Regions from separate parts of the Halopseudomonas xinjiangensis genome, predicted to be linked through region 2. Evidence: predicted binding sites of a transcription regulator. Region 2 holds the regulator's gene; each other region holds the start of a gene.
What was found. The regulator sigma-54, encoded in region 2, starts transcription at its own class of promoters, with help from an activator protein. The targets are predictions, from matches to a motif close to ANTGGCATNNANNTTGCTNT.
Positions count from the first base shown of each region.

Region 1 (4,720 bases), 890 kb from region 2:
TACCTTGATGAACAGGACAGCAAGACTCGCAAGGACTTGCTGGAGCTGGTGCGCAAGGTGGCTCGACAGGTCATTCGCTGCGAGCTGACGATCAACCCCACCCAGTTGCTGGCGCTGGCCGAGGAAGCATTGGCGAGCATGCCGGGGGATCAGGGCGAGGTGCAGATTCTGCTCAACCCCGAAGAGTACGCGCGCATCAAGGACATCGATCCGGAGCGTGCCGAAGGCTGGCGCCTGGTGCCCAGCGAGCGTCTGGCGCTGGGTGAGTGCCGCGTGATTACCGACCAAGCCGAGGCGGACATCGGTTGCCAGCAGCGGCTGGACTCGTGCATGGATACGCTGGCCGAACACTTGAAGGTCGCCAAGGCATGAGCGTACGCGAGGCGTTCAGTCTCGATGATGCGCTGCGCTCGCTGGAGAACGTGCAGCTGGCCAAGGTCAGCGGCCGCCTGGTGCGGGTATCCGGTCTGCTGCTGGAAAGTCTCGGCTGTCAGCGCATGACAGGCCAGCGATGTCTGGTCGAGCAGGGCGATGGCAGCATGCTGGAAGCTCAGGTGGTGGGCTTCGATCGGGATATTACCTATCTGATGCCATTCAAGAAGCCGGTCGGGCTGACTGCCGGCTCGCGGGTGTTCCCGGCCAAGGACGAAGCCGTGCTGCATATCGACGAGTCCTGGCTCGGCCGCGTGGTCAATGGGCTTGGCGAGCCGCTGGACGAGCTGGGCAAGCTCGACGGCCGCGACGTGTTGCCCACCGAGTTGCCCAACGTACACCCGCTGCGCCGGCAACCGGTCAGCGAACCATTGGACGTTGGCGTGCGCGCGATCAATTCCATGCTGACGCTTGGCAAGGGCCAACGGGTCGGTCTGTTCGCCGGTAGCGGCGTCGGCAAGAGCGTATTGCTGGGCATGATTACCCGCCAGACCAAGGCCGATGTCGTGGTGGTCGGGTTGATCGGCGAACGTGGCCGCGAGGTGCAGGAATTCCTGTTGCACTCGCTCGGCCCGGAAGGGCTGAAGAAGGCCGTCGTGGTGGTTGCGCCGGCCAACGAGTCGCCGCTGATGCGACTCAAGGCGACCGAGCTGTGTCACAGCATCGCCGCTTATTTTCGCGACCAGGGCAATGATGTCCTGCTGCTGGTGGATTCGCTGACCCGTTACGCTATGGCTCAGCGTGAAATCGCCCTGGCGCTCGGCGAGCCACCGGCGACCAAGGGCTACCCTCCGTCCGTGTTCGGCCTCTTGCCTGAACTGGTCGAGAGTGCCGGCAACGGCGACGCCATCCGCGGCAGCCTGAGTGCGCTGTACACCGTACTGGCCGAAGGCGACGACCAGCAGGATCCGGTGGTCGACTGCGCCCGGGCGATCCTCGACGGACATATCGTGCTGTCCCGCAAGCTGGCGGATGTCGGCCATTATCCGGCGATCGATATTGCCGCCTCGGTCAGCCGCTGCATGTCACAGGTGACGAGCCCGGAACATCAGGCCGCGGCACGCAAACTCAAGGAGCTGTACAGCACCTTCGAAAAGATTCGGGAGATGATTCCGCTGGGGGGCTATACGCCCGGCATGGACGGTAAAACGGATCGATCGGTACAGCTGGCGCCACGCATCGAACGCTTTCTGCGCCAGGAAGTGCGCGATGAGGCCGAGTTCGAACAGAGCGTTGCGGCGCTAACCAAGCTGGTCAAGAGTCCCGCATGAAAGAACAGATACAGACGCTCTCGCGCCTGGCGCAGCTACGCAACAATACTGTCCAGCAGATGCTCGGTCGGGTCGGCTATCAGCAGAGCCTCTGCCAGCGTTATCGCAACAATATCGAAGGTCTGAGCAGGCTGTGTAGTTACACCGCGCCGATGACCACGCCCTTGCAACGGGACAACCAGCATCGTTACAAGGCGACGCTGCACAAGATGATCGAGCTGCAGCGACGCGAGCTGGCGGTGGCGGAAGCGGGGCTGGAGCGCATCCGCGAAGAATTGCTCGCCGCCCGGCGCAACGAAAAGGTCATCACCCAAGTGCTCGACGGCAAGGTCCAGGAGTGGAGTCAGGAGCTTGCCAGGCACGAGCAGAAGATTCAGGATGGCCTGGCTTCACAGGCATGGCTGCGCGCCCACGAAATCTGATGTGAAAAAAGATTTAATCGCTGGTGCGCTGCGGTCGCCTGTAGGTTTCAATCACACTCGTTGGACGTAATCATGGACATCACCAGGCCCAGCATCACCGGCTCACGGCCGATCACCGACACCAGCGCCGCACAGGTTGGCGAGCGTTCGGCTGTCGCCAAACCGGCGTCTCCCGTCCAGGCTCCAGCCGTGCGACCGGACGCCTTGCATGCAGCGCTGCAGGCGCTGCCCGAGGTGGACATGGATCGCGTTGCCGCGCTGCGGCAGGCACTGGCCGAAGGCAGCCTCGACACCAGTCCGCAGAATCTCGCCACCGATATGCTGGCCTTCCATCGGGGCAGCCGTCGTTGAACTCGCGGGATCGCCTGCTGGCGGCACTTGATCAGGATATCCAGCAGGACCTGGTCAGCTATCGCCAACTGTTGGCGTTGAGCCAGTCGCTGCATGTGCAGCTGCTGCAACGTGACGCGCAGGCGGTCGAAGATACCAATCACGCCATTGCCGTACTCGTCGAACAAGCCTCGGCCCGCGCTCAGCGGCGGAGTCGTATACTCTCGGCGTTTTCGCTGAAAGCCGAGGAGCAGGGCATGAATATCCTCTTCGCCTCGTGCGGTCGCGAAGTGCGCGACGGATTGGAAGCTGGCTGGGCGCAGCTTGGCCGGCTGGTCGACGCCTGCCGGCAACAGAACGACTACAACGCTCAGCTGCTGGCAATGCAGCATTCCATCCTTGACCACCTGCTTGGCCAGACTGCCCAGGCCGATATCTACGCTCCCCAGTACTACTGATCCGGTTTCGCCGGGATCTGTCGCATCCTCGTTGTTCTGTCTTAATCATTTCCCCTTCCGCGTCGCCTGTATTGTCCATCAGGCCGGCTTTCGCCCGGCAGCGGAAAATTCATTTCCGCTGTGGGTTCCGCTTGCCGCCGATGGGAAAGGAAGTTGCTCTGTCCCTGAGAAAAAACCTATATAAAACAACAGATTCTGGCTTGGCACGGTAGTTGCTATCTACTAGGAAGAGGATACCCACGATGAACTTTGATTCCAATTACGCGCAAAGCATGGCTACGCAGTTGGCCCAATACGAGGTGCAGGCCCCGCTGGCTCGGTTCGACCGTAAAGAGGCGCTTTATCGCGGCCAGCTCGATGCGCTGAACAAGCTGGATAGCGCCCTGAAGACCTTCCGCACCGCGGTGCGTGATCTGAAAGGCGTGGGTACCGCTTCCATGCTGGTGAACAAGGCGACCATGAGTCAGGAAGGCGTGGCTACGGCTACCGTGGGCACAACGGCGGTGCCGGGCACCTATCAGTTCGTCGTGGAGCAGCTGGCCAGCCAGCACCAGATGGCTTTGACCAACATGCAGCCGATCAGCGCGGCGACCACTGGTGACTTCAAGATCAGTGTGGGTACGCAGCAGTTCGCTATCAACCTGAGCACCGCTGATTCTGACGCGGACGGCCAGATAACACCGGCTGAACTGTCAACGGCGATCAACCAGGCCGCCGACAACACGGGTGTCAGCACGACGCTGGTGAGCAACGGTGGCCAGGTATCGCTGGTACTCACCAGTGACGCCAGTGGCACCGCCAATGCCCTCACATTGAGTTCGACCGATGCAGGCTTTCAGACCGTGCTCGATGGTCAGACCGAGCTGACCGCAGCGAGCGACGCCAAGGTTCGCCTGGGCGGTGCTACCGGCATGGAGCTGGTTAGCTCAAGCAACACCTTCGATAACCTGGTCGATGGCGTGAGTCTGACTTTCCAGCGCGTGCATGCCGCGGGCGAAACCCCGTTGAGCGTCACCATCGGACAGGATGGCGAAGCAACCAAAGCCAAGGCGAAGACGTTCGTCGATGCGGTCAATGCACTGATGGCCAGCTTCGACAGCCTCACCGCCAGTGGAAACGAAAGCGCTAAGCGCGGGCCGTTGGCCGGCGACTCAACCATTCGGTCGATCGAGAGCATGGTCAATCGCGAACTGCGCAACGTGTTCGGAGGCGCGCGGCTGATGGACTTTGGCATCAGCTCCGATCGTAACGGTCTGCTGCAGCTGGACACCGCGAAGCTGGAAAAGGCGGTCGCCGCCGATCCCGACGCGTTCGATCAGCTGTTCGCCGGAGAGAACAATCTCCTCGCGACGCTGGAAGAGAAGCTCGGCCTGTACACCAACTCCACCAACGGCGTGATGAAAAGCCGCAAGGACAGCGTGGACATGGCGCTTCGCCGTAACGAAAGCCAGATGGCCCTCATTGAACAGCAATACGACCGCAGCTACGCCCGCTATCTGACCCAGTTCACCAGCATGATGCAGATGATGCAGGCGATGGAGCAGACCCAGGGCATGTTTGCCACGCAACAATCACAGAGCACGTTTGCATGAACGATTTCCTCCTTGAAGACAGCTACGAGCAGTATCGCTCGGTAGACCTCGAAGCCAAGGCCGCATCGGCCTCTCCCTATGATCTCGTACTGGTCCTGGTCGATGGCTTGCTCGACGAGCTGGCCCGCGCACGCGGGCATATCGAAGGCCGACGCTACCAGCAGAAAGGCGCGTCGCTGGAAAAGTGCATGAACATCCTCAACGGCCTCAGCAGT
Region 1 is NZ_LT629736.1:3,402,396-3,407,115, forward strand. Features, by position in the region: gene fliH (flagellar assembly protein FliH) at 1-372, shown strand, start outside; gene fliI (flagellar protein export ATPase FliI) at 369-1,703, shown strand; gene fliJ (flagellar export protein FliJ) at 1,700-2,125, shown strand; gene flgM (flagellar biosynthesis anti-sigma factor FlgM) at 2,198-2,476, shown strand; gene flgN (flagellar export chaperone FlgN) at 2,473-2,913, shown strand; gene fliD (flagellar filament capping protein FliD) at 3,156-4,505, shown strand; gene fliS (flagellar export chaperone FliS) at 4,502-4,720, shown strand, end outside.
Region 1: fliD (flagellar filament capping protein FliD) is a predicted target of sigma-54. The motif match lies at 3,054-3,073, and genes of this name have one in related genera.

Region 2 (4,720 bases):
AGGTATTCGCGCTCAGTTCCTTTAGCAGGCGTTCGGCTATGTATACCGAACGATGATGCCCGCCAGTACAACCGATGGAAATGGTTGTATAGCTGCGTTCGCCGGCGGCGTAACGTGGCAACCATTTTTCCAGGAACTGACGGATGTCCTGGTACATCTCTTCCACTTCGGGCTCCGCGCCGAGGTAGTCGCGGATTTCCTGGTCCTTGCCGCAGAAGGGACGTAGATCCTTCTTCCAGTAAGGGTTAGGCAGGCAGCGGACGTCGAACACGAGATCGGAGTCCACCGGAACGCCGCGCTTGAACCCGAATGACTGGATCAGTACCGAAGGCTCATGTGCCTCCGCGCCAAGTAGCCGTTGCTTGAGCACATCGCGCAACTGGTACAGGGTGAGGTGACTGGTATCGATCTTCAGGTCGGCGAGATCGATGATCGGCTCGAGCAGGCGCATCTCCTCGGAGATCGCCTCGGCCAGCGAATGATGCTCGTCGGTCAGCGGATGTTTGCGCCGGGTCTCGGAGAAACGCTTGATCAGCACGTCATCGGTCGAAGCGAGGAACAGTACGTCACACTGCGTGCCTGTTTCGCGGACCTTGCGCAGCAGCGCCGGGAAGCGCGCCAGGTCGCTGGGCAGATTCCGCGCATCGATACTGATCGCAACCTTGGGCAGGCGCACATCGGTCTGGTTCGCCTGTCTGGCCAATTCGGGCAACAGTCCGGCTGGCAGGTTGTCGATACAGTAGAAGCCGTTGTCTTCGAGCATGTGCAGCGCCGTACTCTTTCCAGAGCCGGAGCGACCACTGACCACCACCAGACGCACGCTCAGTTTCCGCCCGCGCCGATCATCGCCTGGTAGAGCGACTGCGAGTCGGGAGCGGCGCGCAGCGATTCGCGCACGCTTTGCTGATCGAGCTTCTCGGCCAGCATCTTCAGAATCTGCAGGTGTTGCTCGGTTGCCTGTTGTGGGACCAGCAACACGAAGATCAGATCCACCGGCTCGCCGTCTAGCGCGTCGAAATCGATCTTGCTCTCCAGTTGCAGCAGGGCGCCGATGGCACGATCACAGCCGGCCAAGCGGCTGTGCGGAATAGCGATACCGTTGCCGAAGCCAGTCGAGCCGAGTCGCTCCCGAGCGATCAGGTTTTCGTAGATGGCATCAGGGTCAAGGTTGGTGTGCTGGGCAATCAACTTGCCGATCTGCTCCAGCACACGTTTCTTCGAGCCCCCCTGCACACCGGCAAAGGTGCGCTCGGGGGTGAGGATATGGTCTATTTGCATGGGTCTTCGGCGTATGCGGCCTTAGCGGTCGTTGGCGCCTTGAAGGCGGTTGATGTTCTTTTCCTTGTGCTTGATCAACTGACGGTCCAGTTTGTCAGTAAGCAGGTCGATAGCTGCATACATATCGGTCGCTTCAGCATTGGCGACGACTTCGCCTCCGGCCACGTGAAGAATGGCCTCTGCCTTTTGCCGTACCTTTTCGACTTCCAGGATGACCTGCACGTTGGTGATTTTGTCGAAATGTCGCTCGAGCCGTGACATCTTTTCCGTGACGTAGTCGCGCAGGCTGTCGGTGATGTCTAGTTGATGACCGCTGATGTTCAATTGCATACGGCTTCTCCTGATTGGCTTGATATAGCGGGGCGACGCTGACTGTCACCCGATGGTGCCACCTGAAAATCCCGGCTGGTCACACCAACCGCTTGCGTTCGCTCGACGGCGCGATGTTGAGCGACTCGCGATATTTGGCAATCGTTCTGCGGGCTACCGATATTCCCTGTTCTTCCAGTAAACCAGCGATCTTGCTGTCGCTCAATGGTTTCTTCGGGTTTTCTGCTGCAACCAGTTTCTTGATCAGTGCGCGAATGGCGGTCGAGGAAAATTCCCCGCCTTCGGTGGTGCCGACATGGCTGGAGAAGAAGTACTTGAGTTCGAAGATTCCCCGCGGCGTGTGCATGTATTTCTGCGTCGTGACGCGCGAAATTGTCGATTCGTGCATGCCGACCGCTTCGGCGATGTCGTGCAATACCAGTGGCTTCATGGCTTCTTCGCCGTGCTCGAGGAAGCCGCGCTGATGCTCGACGATCTGCGTGGCGACCTTCATCAGCGTTTCGTTGCGGCTCTGCAGGCTCTTGATGAACCAGCGGGCCTCCTGCAGATGGTTGCGCAGGTAGGTGTTGTCTTCGCTGCTGTCAGCGCGGCGGACCATTGATGCGTAATGGCCGTTCACGCGTACCTTGGGGACGGCGTCCTGGTTCAGCTCGACGATCCAGCGATTGGTGTCGCGGCGCACGATCACATCGGGAATGACGTATTCGGCATCGCCCGAGGCGATCTCCGATCCGGGACGCGGGTTGAGCGTCTGGATCAGCGCAACAGCATCGCGAAGCTGGTCTTCCTTGAGTTTGGAGCGCCGCATCAACTGAGCGAAATCGCGGTTGCCGAGCAGCTCCAGATGGTCCTTCACCACACGCGTGGCCTGTTCCAGCATCGGCGTGTCGGCAGGCAACTGTCTCAATTGCAGAAGCAGACATTCGCGCAGGTCACGTGCGCCGACGCCGACCGGCTCGAATTGCTGAATCCGGTGAAGCACCATCTCGACTTCGTCGAGTTCTACCTCAAGCTCCGGATCAAGCGAGGTGAGGATTTCTTCGAGCGATTCGCTCAGATAGCCGTCCGGGTTGATGCCATCGATCAGCGCCAAGGCAATCTGGTAATCAGTTTCTGACAAGGGAATGAGGTTGAGCTGCCACTCCAGGTGGCTCTGAAGCGTCTCGCCGGTCCCGGTGCGAGCGGTAAAGTCCCAGTCTTCGTCGTCATTGCTCGGCAATGAACTGGCAGAAGTCTGGTACACATCTTCCCATTGGGTATCGACTGGCAGCTCAGTGGGAATCTGCTCGTTCCAGTTGCCTTCCTCACCCTGACCATGCTGCTCGATGGAGTCGAGCTCGACTGGCTCGGGAATGGTCACCGCCGGGGCGTCGTCTCCATCGGAAGATTGCTCGTGGGAGCCTGAACCGTACTCGTCGTCACCATCATCGGCCATTTCCAGCATGGGGTTGGCTTCCAGTGCCTCCTGGACTTCCTGTTGGAGGTCGAGACTGGAGAGCTGAAGGAGTCGGATGGCTTGCTGCAGCTGAGGCGTCATGGTCAGCTGCTGCCCCATCTTGAGGACGAGCGATGGTTTCATTATGCGGTGAAGTACCCTGTGCGCTGGATGATGCCCTGACCGAGAATGTGGCCCGATGCCTTTAGCATGCCTGAATCACCGAGCCAGTTACAGGCGGAAGGCATGACCGAGGTACACATCACGGACCGTCTGGTTCGAGAGTACGGTTTCTGCATTGCCTTCGGCAATGATGTGACCGTCATTGACGATGTATGCCTTGTCGCAGATATCCAGCGTTTCACGCACGTTGTGGTCCGTGATCAGTACGCCGATGCCCTTGTCGCGCAGGTGCTGGATGATCTGCTTGATGTCGTTGACCGAAATCGGGTCCACCCCGGCGAAGGGCTCGTCGAGCAGAATGAACTTGGGCTCCGTCGCCAAGGCCCGGGCGATCTCGGCGCGCCGCCGTTCTCCGCCTGACAGGCTCATGCCAAGACTGTCCTTGAGGTGGTGGATATGAAACTCGCGCAAGAGTGATTCGAGTTTGCCTTCTCGCCCCTTGGCGTTCAGGTCCTTTCGCGTCTCCAGGATCGCCATGATGTTCTGGCCGACCGTGAGTTTGCGGAAGATGGAAGCTTCCTGCGGCAAATATCCGATGCCCTGACGTGCCCGGCCGTGCATAGGCAGCTTGGTAACATCGACGTCATTGATCAGAATGTTGCCCTCGTCGGCCTTGACCAGCCCGACGATCATGTAGAAACAGGTGGTCTTGCCTGCGCCGTTGGGGCCGAGCAGGCCGACCACCTCGCCGCTGTGGATGGCCACCGAGACGTCGCGCACTACCTTGCGTGCTTTGTATGCCTTGGCCAGATGCCGCGCTTCGAGCTTACTCATTGGTGGCGGGCTCGTTCCGGCGACGTGGTTGAATGACCATCTCGATGCGCTGCTGCCCAGTTCCCTGCGCGCCTGCAGTGCGACCGGCATCGACGACCTGGCGCGCTACGTCGTAACTGACATAGTCGCCCTGGAAGGTGTTGCCGTCCTGCTCCAGATGCGCGTTGTCGATCATCACTACCGTTTCATCGGTGGCGTGGTATTCGATCGTTCGACCGCGTCCATTGACGGGCGTCTGGCCAGGCTGCGGCGTCTGCACGAAGGTAGCCGGACTGCCTTTGCTGACGACCTTGGTCACGGCGCCGTCGGCATCCGTGGTCAGGGTTACCTCCTGGCCGGTAAGGCGCATGCTGCCCTGGGTGATGATCACGTCGCCGGTGTAGACCGCTACGTTGCGACGCTCGTCCAGCCTGGCGGTATCGGCCTGTATGCGAATCGGCTGTTCGCTGTCTTCGGGCAGCGCCATTGCCGGCAGGCTGGCTCCGAGCATCGCGGCAGCGAGTATGGCTTTAACGCACCTCATGTTCGCCTCTTACGTTGGACAGCAGCGTCATGGTGCCGTCATTGAACTGAACCTGCATGCCGACCGCAGTCGTCACGCCATTGGCCGCTTCGATTCTAACCGGTTGGTCGGTCTCGGCATAATCGCGCTGCGGATACACGTCCAGCAGCGAGGTGGTGAGCTGGGTGAGCGCCCGGTCGGGAAGTTTCTGCTGAAGC
Region 2 is NZ_LT629736.1:2,508,069-2,512,788, reverse strand. Features, by position in the region: gene rapZ (RNase adapter RapZ) at 1-820, opposite strand, end outside; gene ptsN (PTS IIA-like nitrogen regulatory protein PtsN) at 823-1,278, opposite strand; gene hpf (ribosome hibernation promoting factor) at 1,300-1,608, opposite strand; gene BLT85_RS11610 (RNA polymerase factor sigma-54) at 1,688-3,187, opposite strand; gene lptB (LPS export ABC transporter ATP-binding protein) at 3,275-4,000, opposite strand; gene lptA (lipopolysaccharide transport periplasmic protein LptA) at 3,993-4,523, opposite strand; gene lptC (LPS export ABC transporter periplasmic protein LptC) at 4,510-4,720, opposite strand, start outside.

Region 3 (4,720 bases), 390 kb from region 2:
CTGGTATCGCTGAAAAGCTCGCCCATCGGCTGGCGTAGCACACGTTGCCCGCTGACCGCCAGTAGTACTTCCGCGGCCGGGTTCAGGTAGGTCAGACAAAGCTCGCCGTCGAGCAGCATCACAGCTGTGGTGAGGTTGTCGAGAATCTGTCGAAGGTAACGGTCAGGCAGCATAGCGGCATCCATAGTGTGATGCATGGAAATGCAAGAAGCGAACCAATACGGGGCGTTGTGCGATTTACTTTGCACCGCGCCGCGCCGGCACACCTAGCATGTGAGGTGCCGGGACGCCGGTAGGGCAGACACGGCGCCGTGCGGCGCACGCGGACAGGGTCAAGGAGCATCGCTCCGGGCTGGCGCACCGCGTCAAGGCGGATCGCTCGCAGGCTCGAGCCTTGATGCAGGGCGCCAGGATGCTCGGACGCACAAAGAATGACACCCATAAACGAAAAGCGCACCAAAAAGGTGCGCCTGATCGCTGGGCCGAGAAGCGTCTCAGGTACCGCTCGCCCTCGGAGCGGGTACGTTCGGGGCCCGCGGCGCTGCGGGAGCGGTCGGCGCCTGATTGGCCCCGCCACGTCCGGGCTGGTTGAGCGAAGTGCGTTGTACATGGAGCAGTACCGGTTCGCTGCGCTGCAGCGTCTCGCCGCGGGCGTTGACTACCGCTACAGAGACTGCGTGGCTGCCCCGATCTACATTCGGCAAGACGAGCTGATAGGTCGATTGTCCGATGCCCGGGGTGCTGACATCGGTTGGCTCGCCATCCATCTCGACACGTAGCAGGTGATTGCTGCTCAGGGGCGGATCGGTTTCGACGGTAAGCATGACACTCCCGTCGTTGGCGCGGACGGGCTCGTCAGTGGATGGGCTGGTGATCGCCAGTCGGCGGTAACTGGCCTGTTGCGAGCCCGATCCGCTGTTCCCGGAGTCGGAGCTAGAGCGGTCCAGGTCCGGCCGGTCCGGGGGTGGTTCAATGGTATTGACCTTCGGTACCTCGACCGTCTTGCCCTGGCCATCCGCCGGCTGCTGATCCGAATAGTGGCGATTACCTTGGGCGTCGGTCCAAGTATAGACCTCGGCCTGGACCGGCAGGGCGAGTAACGCTGAGATCAGCGAGAGGACAGCAACTCGGGTTGTGCAAAGCATCTGTTTCACTCCTTTGACGATGGGCCAAGCGTCGCATCGGATCGCAATACTGGCAAGAGCACGGCAGCGCCCGTCGGACAGGCGAAAAAAAAGGGCGCCCGAAGGGCACCCTTTTTCGACTGCAGTGGCTGAACCAGGTTCAGACGCTGTAGTACAGGTCGTATTCCAGCGGGTGAACGAAGGTGCGCACCTTGATTTCCTCGGCCGCCTTCAGCTCGATGTAGGCATCGATGAACTCGTCAGTGAATACGCCGCCCTTGGTCAGGAAGCCGCGATCGGCGTCCAGCGATTCCAGAGCTTCCTTCAGGCTGCCGCAAACCTGTGGGATCTTGTCCGCTTCTTCCGGCGGCAGGTCATACAGGTTCTTGTCAGCAGCATCGCCAGGGTGAATCTTGTTCTGGATGCCATCCAGGCCAGCCATCAACAGCGCGGCGAAGCACAGGTAGGGGTTGGCAGCCGGATCCGGGAAGCGGGCTTCGATACGGCGCGCCTTCGGGCTGGATACGTACGGAATACGGATCGAGGCCGAACGGTTGCGCGCAGAGTAGGCCAGCATGACCGGTGCTTCGAAACCGGGGACCAGACGCTTGTACGAGTTGGTCGACGGGTTGGTGAAGCCGTTCAGTGCCTTGCCGTGCTTGATGATGCCGCCAATGAAGTACAAAGCGGTATCGGACAGGCCGGAGTAGCCTTCGCCAGCGAAGGTGTTCTTGCCATCCTTGGAGATGGACATGTGCACGTGCATACCGGAACCATTGTCGCCGTAAAGCGGCTTGGGCATGAAGGTCGCGGTCTTGCCGTACGCGTCGGCAACGTTGTGCACGCAATACTTCAGCGTCTGTACTTCGTCAGCCTTCTTGGTCAGCGTGTTGAACAGCACGCCGATTTCGTTCTGGCCGGCAGTTGCCACTTCGTGGTGGTGAACTTCGACCTGCAGGCCCATTTCTTCCAGGGCGTTGCACATGGCAGTACGGATTTCGTGATCGTGATCGACCGGCGGAACCGGGAAATAGCCACCCTTGACGCCCGGACGGTGACCCTTGTTGCCGGTTTCGATGTCGGCGTCGGTATTCCAGGAAGCCTGCTCGGAGAAGATCTTGAACATGGAGCCGGAGATGTCGGACTTGAACTTCACTTCGTCAAAGACGAAGAATTCAGGCTCTGGACCAACGAATACGGTATCACCGATGCCGGTGGACTTCAGATACTCTTCGGCGCGGTGAGCGATGCCGCGTGGATCGCGGTCATAACCCTGCATGGTCGAGGGCTCGATGATGTCGCAGACGATAATCAGTGTCGGCTCTTCGGTGAACGGATCGAGTACGGACGTGCTGTCATCGGGCATCAGAATCATGTCGGAAGCTTCGATGCCTTTCCAGCCAGCGATCGAAGAGCCGTCGAACATCTTGCCTTCTTCGAAGAAGTCTTCGTTGACGTCGCGAGCAGGCATGGTGACGTGCTGCTGCTTACCCTTGGTGTCGGTGAAGCGCAGGTCAACCCACTTCACTTCGAACTCTTTGATCAGTTGAATCGCTTTCGACATGTTTTCCTCCAACAGGAATCATATGCCGGGCTTCTGGCCCGGCGCCTCAAATTTTGAGCGGGACTTACCGTTGATCCGCTTGCATTACAACAGAGCAAAAGATGTGCCATTTCGGAGCATGCTCTGAAAGGCCCGCTCTACAGCTATGACGCCGGCTCCGCGGGTGTGGCGCACCATTGTTGTGCACTCTATGAGTGCATTTCAGGTGCCAGATGCACAACTATAGTGCATGGTCAGCGTGCGCAAGGTTTAGCCGACCAGCGTTAGCAGGCGTATAATGCGCCGCTTTTGCGCACCTTACATCAGCTAATGAAACTCATCATAAAGTTTTTCCCCGAAATCACCATCAAGACGCGTCCTGTGCGCAAGCGCTTCATTCAGCAGCTCAAGGGGAATCTGAAAGCCGTCCTCAGGGCAATCGACAGCGATGCGCGGGTCAGTGGCAATTGGGATTTCCTTGAAGTCAGCCTGGGTGCCGACCCGACGCTGCAGCAATGCTGTATCGAGCGGCTGCGCAATACGCCCGGCATCGCGCACTTCGTTGAAGTGCACGAGTATGAGTTGGATACGCTGGAGCAGCTTGCCGACCTCTGCGTGGAAAACGTGGGTGAGCAGATCCGAGGCAAGACCTTTGCGGTACGCTGCCGTCGCGTCGGTACGCATCCATTCAGCTCGCCCGAGGCGGCTGCCTTCCTGGGCTCGGAGCTGTTCGAGCGCTGCGGCGCAGCAGGCGTATCGCTGAAGAATCCGCAGGTATGGGTTAACGTCGAGATTCGCGACCAGCGCGTGTTGCTCATTCAGAAGCGGCACGAGGGCATGGGCGGCTTTCCGCTCGGAACGCAGGAGCCGGTGTTGTGCCTGCTCTCTGGCGGCTTCGACTCGACCGTCGCCGCCTATCAGATGCTTCAGCGTGGCCTGCTGCCGCATTTCATCTTCTTCAATATGGGCGGCCGTGCGCACGAACTGGGCGTGCGCCAGGTTGCTCACTACATGTGGGAACGCTACGCGAGCAGCCATCGCTTGCGCTTTATCAGCGTGCCCTTCGAAGGCGTGGTCGCCGAGCTGCTGACGAACATCGACAACCCGTTGATGGGCGTGGTGCTCAAGCGCATGATGCTGCGCGCAGCGAACCGGGTCGCCTGGCGGCTGGGGCTCGATGCGCTGGTGACCGGCGAGGCCATTGCGCAGGTCGCCAGCCAGACGCTGCCCAATCTGCGCGTGATTGACAAGGCCAGTGACCTGCTGGTGCTGCGACCGCTGATTACCACCAGCAAGACCGACATCATCCGGACCGCGCGCGAGATCGGCACCGAAGGCTTTGCCAGCAGCATGCCCGAGTATTGCGGGATCATCTCGGTGAGCCCGGCGATCCGCAGTACGCCGAATCAGGTCGAGACGGCCGAAGCCAACTTCGACTTCGAGATACTCGACGCGGCGATCGCCGCGGCCGGCTATCATGAATGCGAAGAGCTGGAGCAGCCGATGGAGGGTATGAGTGACGTGGAAGTCGTTGACCAGGCGCTGACCGGGCAGGTGGTAATCGACATTCGCCATCCGGACGAGCGGGAGCAGGCACCGTTTGTCATCGAGGGCGTGGAAGTCAAGCCGATACCGTTCTATGAACTATCGATCCGCTTCAAGGAGCTCGACCCGGCACGCAACTATCTGCTGTATTGCCAGAAAGGCATCATGAGTCAGATGCACGCTCAGACCCTGGCGGATGCCGGGCATGGCCACGTCAGAGTCCTGCGGCCACGGGCTGCTATTTAATCGCGCGAGGAGCTGGCTTTGAGTCCGCTTTCGCGCCCAGGTGCGCTCCTACAAGCGCGGCCGATGACGCACCTCTTGTAGGAGCGGGCATGACCGCGAACAAAGCGGCAAGGACTCGCGCCTGATCAGGCCGCCTTCAATAGGCCTGATGCTTGGAATCGGCTTCTGCGTCGCCGTCCGGCGAAAAACCCTGTGTTGTCACACCGACCTCTGTATAATGCACCCTCATTTTTATCTAGCCGGTTTATCGCCGCGCCATCAG
Region 3 is NZ_LT629736.1:2,901,128-2,905,847, reverse strand. Features, by position in the region: gene glnL (nitrogen regulation protein NR(II)) at 1-173, opposite strand, end outside; gene BLT85_RS13600 (DUF4124 domain-containing protein) at 495-1,145, opposite strand; gene glnA (glutamate--ammonia ligase) at 1,285-2,688, opposite strand; gene thiI (tRNA uracil 4-sulfurtransferase ThiI) at 2,998-4,458, shown strand.
Region 3: glnA (glutamate--ammonia ligase) is a predicted target of sigma-54. The motif match lies at 2,780-2,799, and genes of this name have one in related genera.

Region 4 (4,720 bases), 1.3 Mb from region 2:
GCAACCGTTCAAGATTTAGAGAACCGGCTCGGGCTTCGAGAGGAAAAAGAGCAGACCGAGCTGGCATAGGACCGTCTTAGCCGCTCGGTGAGCGGAGCGGCTAAGACGGAACCTCGGCGACTGTTATCGGCCAAGCCGCTACCGAAGGTGAAGGCGATGCTCAAACGAGCCATGCCCATCTTACTCAGCCGGCTTGGCGTCCCGACCGGTTTCGGCCTTGAGAATTTCCAGGGCTTCACCCAGCTTGTCGACCGCCTCCTGGTGATTCCCGGCTTCATGCGCTTCCTGGCCCTCAGTGCGCAATTCGGTCACCTGGCGAAGCACATCCTTGTCCGGTGGCGGATCATTTGCGAGAATCTGGTCGATCTTGGCCATATCATTGGGGCAGTGCATGGCGTAGGCGGGCAAACAGAAAAAGATGCTTGCGAGGAAAATCACTGGAATACGCATGGCGAGTCACTCCGTACCTGTGTCGATACTTCAGCTTAGCGCACGTTGGCGATTAGCCAAGGTCCTTGAGGTCACGCTGCAGGCAGAGACTGAGAAATCGTTGGTGCGGGGGGCACTTGCTCGGCAATTGCTACCGAGGCTGATGATTTTGGGAAGCATTTGAATGGAGCAAACCGCGACGCGGCTTATCGTACGGAAGCCTGGCGACCTATGCGTAAATAAATCTGCCCCGCTCTGTTTTTCTAGGTTACGGCAGAGGAACTGAAAACCCATTGATGCGGGCGCAATTGCGCGGCGAGGACCATGTACGACGGAGCTGGTTGTGTTGGCAGGCATTTACGAATGAGCTGGACCGCGACGCGGTCTATCGTATGGAAACCTTAGTTACGTACGCGAAAAATAAATCCGTCCCCTTTGTTTACATGGCGTAGGCGGGAAGCGACAAGCGTAAACTGACTGTGACTACAACTAAAAAGGGCATATTGGACCCTCCATTACATAGGAGAGCTAAGCTTAGATCATGCCGCAGCCCAACACCTTGCCATTTGGCGACGACGAAATATTTCCGTAGGCGGATCAGGAAAGATAAACCCGAGAGCAACCCGAACGGAGCTGAAGCGCAGGCTTAGAAGATTAGCCGAAAGCAAAGCCCCAGCTAAACAACCAGGGCTATGCGTCTACTCAACCTGACGATCTGAGCCGAATAAGCTTAGATACGGCATTCCGACGGAACGAATGCATTGTCAGCTGCATCAGCGACCGCGCAAGTCCAAGTGATGGGGGCACCCGCGGCGAAAGCAGGGGTAAGAGCCACAGTAACAGCCCCGGCTTGAGCGGTAGTCACGATGGTGATCACGCCGGTGTTATCTGTACAGCCCAAAGTAGCCACGTTGTCGGTCGACTCAGCTGCCGTAATTGGTGTAATGCCGAGGCACGAACCGGCCGCGATACCGTTATTGTTCGCGATGTTTTCGCCGACTGTTGCTTTGGCGCCAGAACCCAGTACCAGAGCCTCTGAAACACGTGCACGGACTGTATAATCCTGGTAAGCCGGCAGTGCAATGGCGGCCAAAATACCGATGATCGCTACGACGATCATCAGTTCAATCAATGTAAAACCTTTTTGAGCTTTCATTTCTTTCTCCATGAGTGATTTAGCCGTTGGGCTAGTTCTGTCCAAGCACGTAATGTGCCAACTCGCAAAAAAACGCAGCTGCCGCGGGTCAAGGCTACTGCGCACTCCAAAGTCAGCCAATACGACAGCCATCCACGTCAAAGAGTGACGTTTTTCGTCACAGTTAAAGGAAGTTCCCGTTCAGTCGATAAATACTGGGCAGGCTGCAGCGGCCTGTAATATAGTCGTCGCGCAATATCACTCTGAACGGCAGCACATCTATGGAAACCCCAGCGCTCTCTGGCCTCGCACGAAGGATCGTCCAAGATCAGCTCGTAGATCAACAAACCGCGGGCAAAGCTAGCAAGCAAGCTAACCTCGATAAAATACCTTTGATCACCTATCTGGTTCAGAACAAGCTTGCCAGCGCGCGAGATCTGGCGATGGTTTGCGCTGAAGAGTTCGGCTACCCCTATGTCGATCTGTCAGTCGTCGACAAGGAACACCAACCTCACGATCTAGTCAGTGAGAAGCTGATTCGTCAGCACAATGTGCTTCCGCTCTTCAAGCGCGGGTCACGCCTGTATTTGGCTGTTTCAGATCCGACTAACCAACAAGCGCTTAGCGATATACAGTTCAATACGGGCTTGATGACCGACGCGGTGATGGTTGAAGACGATAAGCTACGTTCAGCTATCGACAAATTCCTCGACAGCCCAACAGGCGGCTTCGGTGACATGGGTGATGCCGACCTCGAAGATCTTGAGATTCAAACCGGCGAGGAGGAAAAAAAGGAAATCGCCGGCACAGACGCCGATGACGCTCCCATCGTTCGGTTCGTCAACAAAATGCTTCTCGACGCGGTAAAAATGGGCTCCTCCGACTTACATTTTGAACCTTATGAGAAGGTGTATCGGGTACGTTTTCGTACAGACGGCATCCTACATGAGGTTGCCAAGCCACCGGTCCAGCTTGGCGTACGTATTGCGGCACGCTTGAAGGTTATGTCATCCATGGACATGGCCGAGCGACGCAAACCGCAAGACGGCCGAATCAAGATGAAGATATCCAAGAACAAGGCCATCGATTTTCGGGTGAACACTCTGCCCACGCTATGGGGGGAAAAAGTCGTTCTGCGTATCCTGGATTCCGAAAGCGCCAAACTCGGCATCGATGCGCTTGGCTACGAAGACGATCAGAAAGAGATGTACATGTCTGCCCTCGCCCGGCCGCAAGGCATGATATTGGTTACAGGCCCGACAGGCTCAGGCAAGACCGTCTCGCTGTATACCGGCCTGAACATACTGAACACCATGGAGCGTAATATTTCCACTGCCGAAGACCCAGTGGAAATCAACCTGGAAGGTATCAACCAGGTCAACGTTAACCCGAAGCAGGGTCTGGATTTTGCCCAGGCACTGCGCGCATTCCTGCGTCAGGATCCGGACGTGATCATGGTGGGCGAGATACGCGACTTGGAAACCGCCGAGATCGCCATCAAGGCTGCCCAGACGGGCCACATGGTGATGTCCACGCTGCACACCAACAGCGCCGCCGAAACCCTGACTCGCCTACGCAACATGGGGGTGCCTGCGTTCAACATCGCGACTTCTGTGAATCTCATAATTGCCCAGCGTCTTGCTCGACGTTTGTGTAAAACGTGCAAAAAATCGGCGGACCTGCCGCGCGACGTTTTGACCGAGGAAGGTTTCACTCAGGCCCAAATTGCTGCAGGGTTGACAATTTACGAACCGGTTGGTTGCGAAAATTGTAAAGACGGTTATAAAGGACGTGTTGGTATTTACGAGGTGGTGCGAATCACCCCGGCCATGCAACGCATCATCATGGAAGACGGCAATTCCATACAGATTTCAGAAGTAGCCCAGCAGGAAGGTTTCCGAACCTTGCGCCAGTCAGCCTTGATGAAGGCCGAACAGGGCGTCACCAGCCTGGCGGAAGTCAATCGAGTGACCAAGGATTAAGTCATGGCGCAGCAAGCAGCGTTAAAGCGGAAACCCGCCCCGGCGGCAAGAAAGCCGAAAGCCGAGAAAACCGTCCCCTTCAAATGGGAAGGCAAAGATCGCAAAGGCACTAAAATTTCAGGTGAAATTCAAGGTACGAACTCTGCGCTTGTAAAAGCGCAACTACGCAAGCAGGGAATACTCGTCACGAAAGTGAGCCGGTCCTCAACCCTCTTTGCCAAACGAGCAAAGCCGGTGAAACCGCTCGATGTTGCCTTCTTCACTCGTCAGCTGGCAACTATGATGGCGTCGGGTGTTCCAATTGTCCAAGCATTCGAAATCATCTCTGAAGGAGCAGAGAATCCCAACCTCAGGAAGCTCGTGGACGAGATTCGTACGGACGTGGCCGGAGGTAATACGCTTGCGGACTCGCTTAGAAAACACCCTAAACACTTCGATGAATTGTTTTGCAATCTCGTAGAGTCGGGAGAGCAATCGGGCCGCCTGGAATCGCTTCTCGACCGGATCGCGACGTACAAGGAAAAGACCGAGGCCCTGAAGGCAAAAATTAAAAAGGCGATGACTTATCCGATCGCGGTGGTAGTTGTGGCTGTGATTGTCACTGCGATCCTGCTGCTAAAGGTGGTGCCTCAGTTTAAAACGGTCTTTTCAAGTTTCGGAGCAGACCTCCCAGGCTTCACGCTCATGGTAATAGCGCTATCAGAGTGGCTGCAATCTTGGTGGTTTATCATCCTGATCAGTTTTATTGTTATTGGTTACTCCTACCGACACGCGCATCTCCGTTCTAAAAAATTTCGGGATTCCCAGGACCGGATGTTGCTGAAAGCTCCGATTGTAGGCGATATCGTCTATAAAGCTGCAGTGGCGCGCTACGCACGCACCTTGTCAACGACGTTCGCAGCAGGCGTACCCCTCGTATCCGCCCTAGACTCTGTAGCCGGTGCCGCCGGCAACGTAGTTTTTTACAACGCGGTATTGAAAATCAAGGACGATGTTTCTGCAGGCTCCCAGCTAAACTTTTCAATGCGCACCACAAACGTTTTTCCGTCGCTTGCGGTACAGATGGCTGGGATCGGTGAAGAGTCGGGCAACCTGGACGGCATGCTGGAGAAGGTCGCTGATTATTACGAAGCGGAAGTGGATAATGCGGTGGATAACCTCACCACCCTCATGG
Region 4 is NZ_LT629736.1:311,724-316,443, reverse strand. Features, by position in the region: gene BLT85_RS01485 (hypothetical protein) at 181-450, opposite strand; gene BLT85_RS01480 (pilin) at 1,160-1,585, opposite strand; gene pilB (type IV-A pilus assembly ATPase PilB) at 1,846-3,546, shown strand; gene BLT85_RS01470 (type II secretion system F family protein) at 3,550-4,720, shown strand, end outside.
Region 4: BLT85_RS01480 (pilin) is a predicted target of sigma-54. The motif match lies at 1,628-1,647, and genes of this name have one in related genera.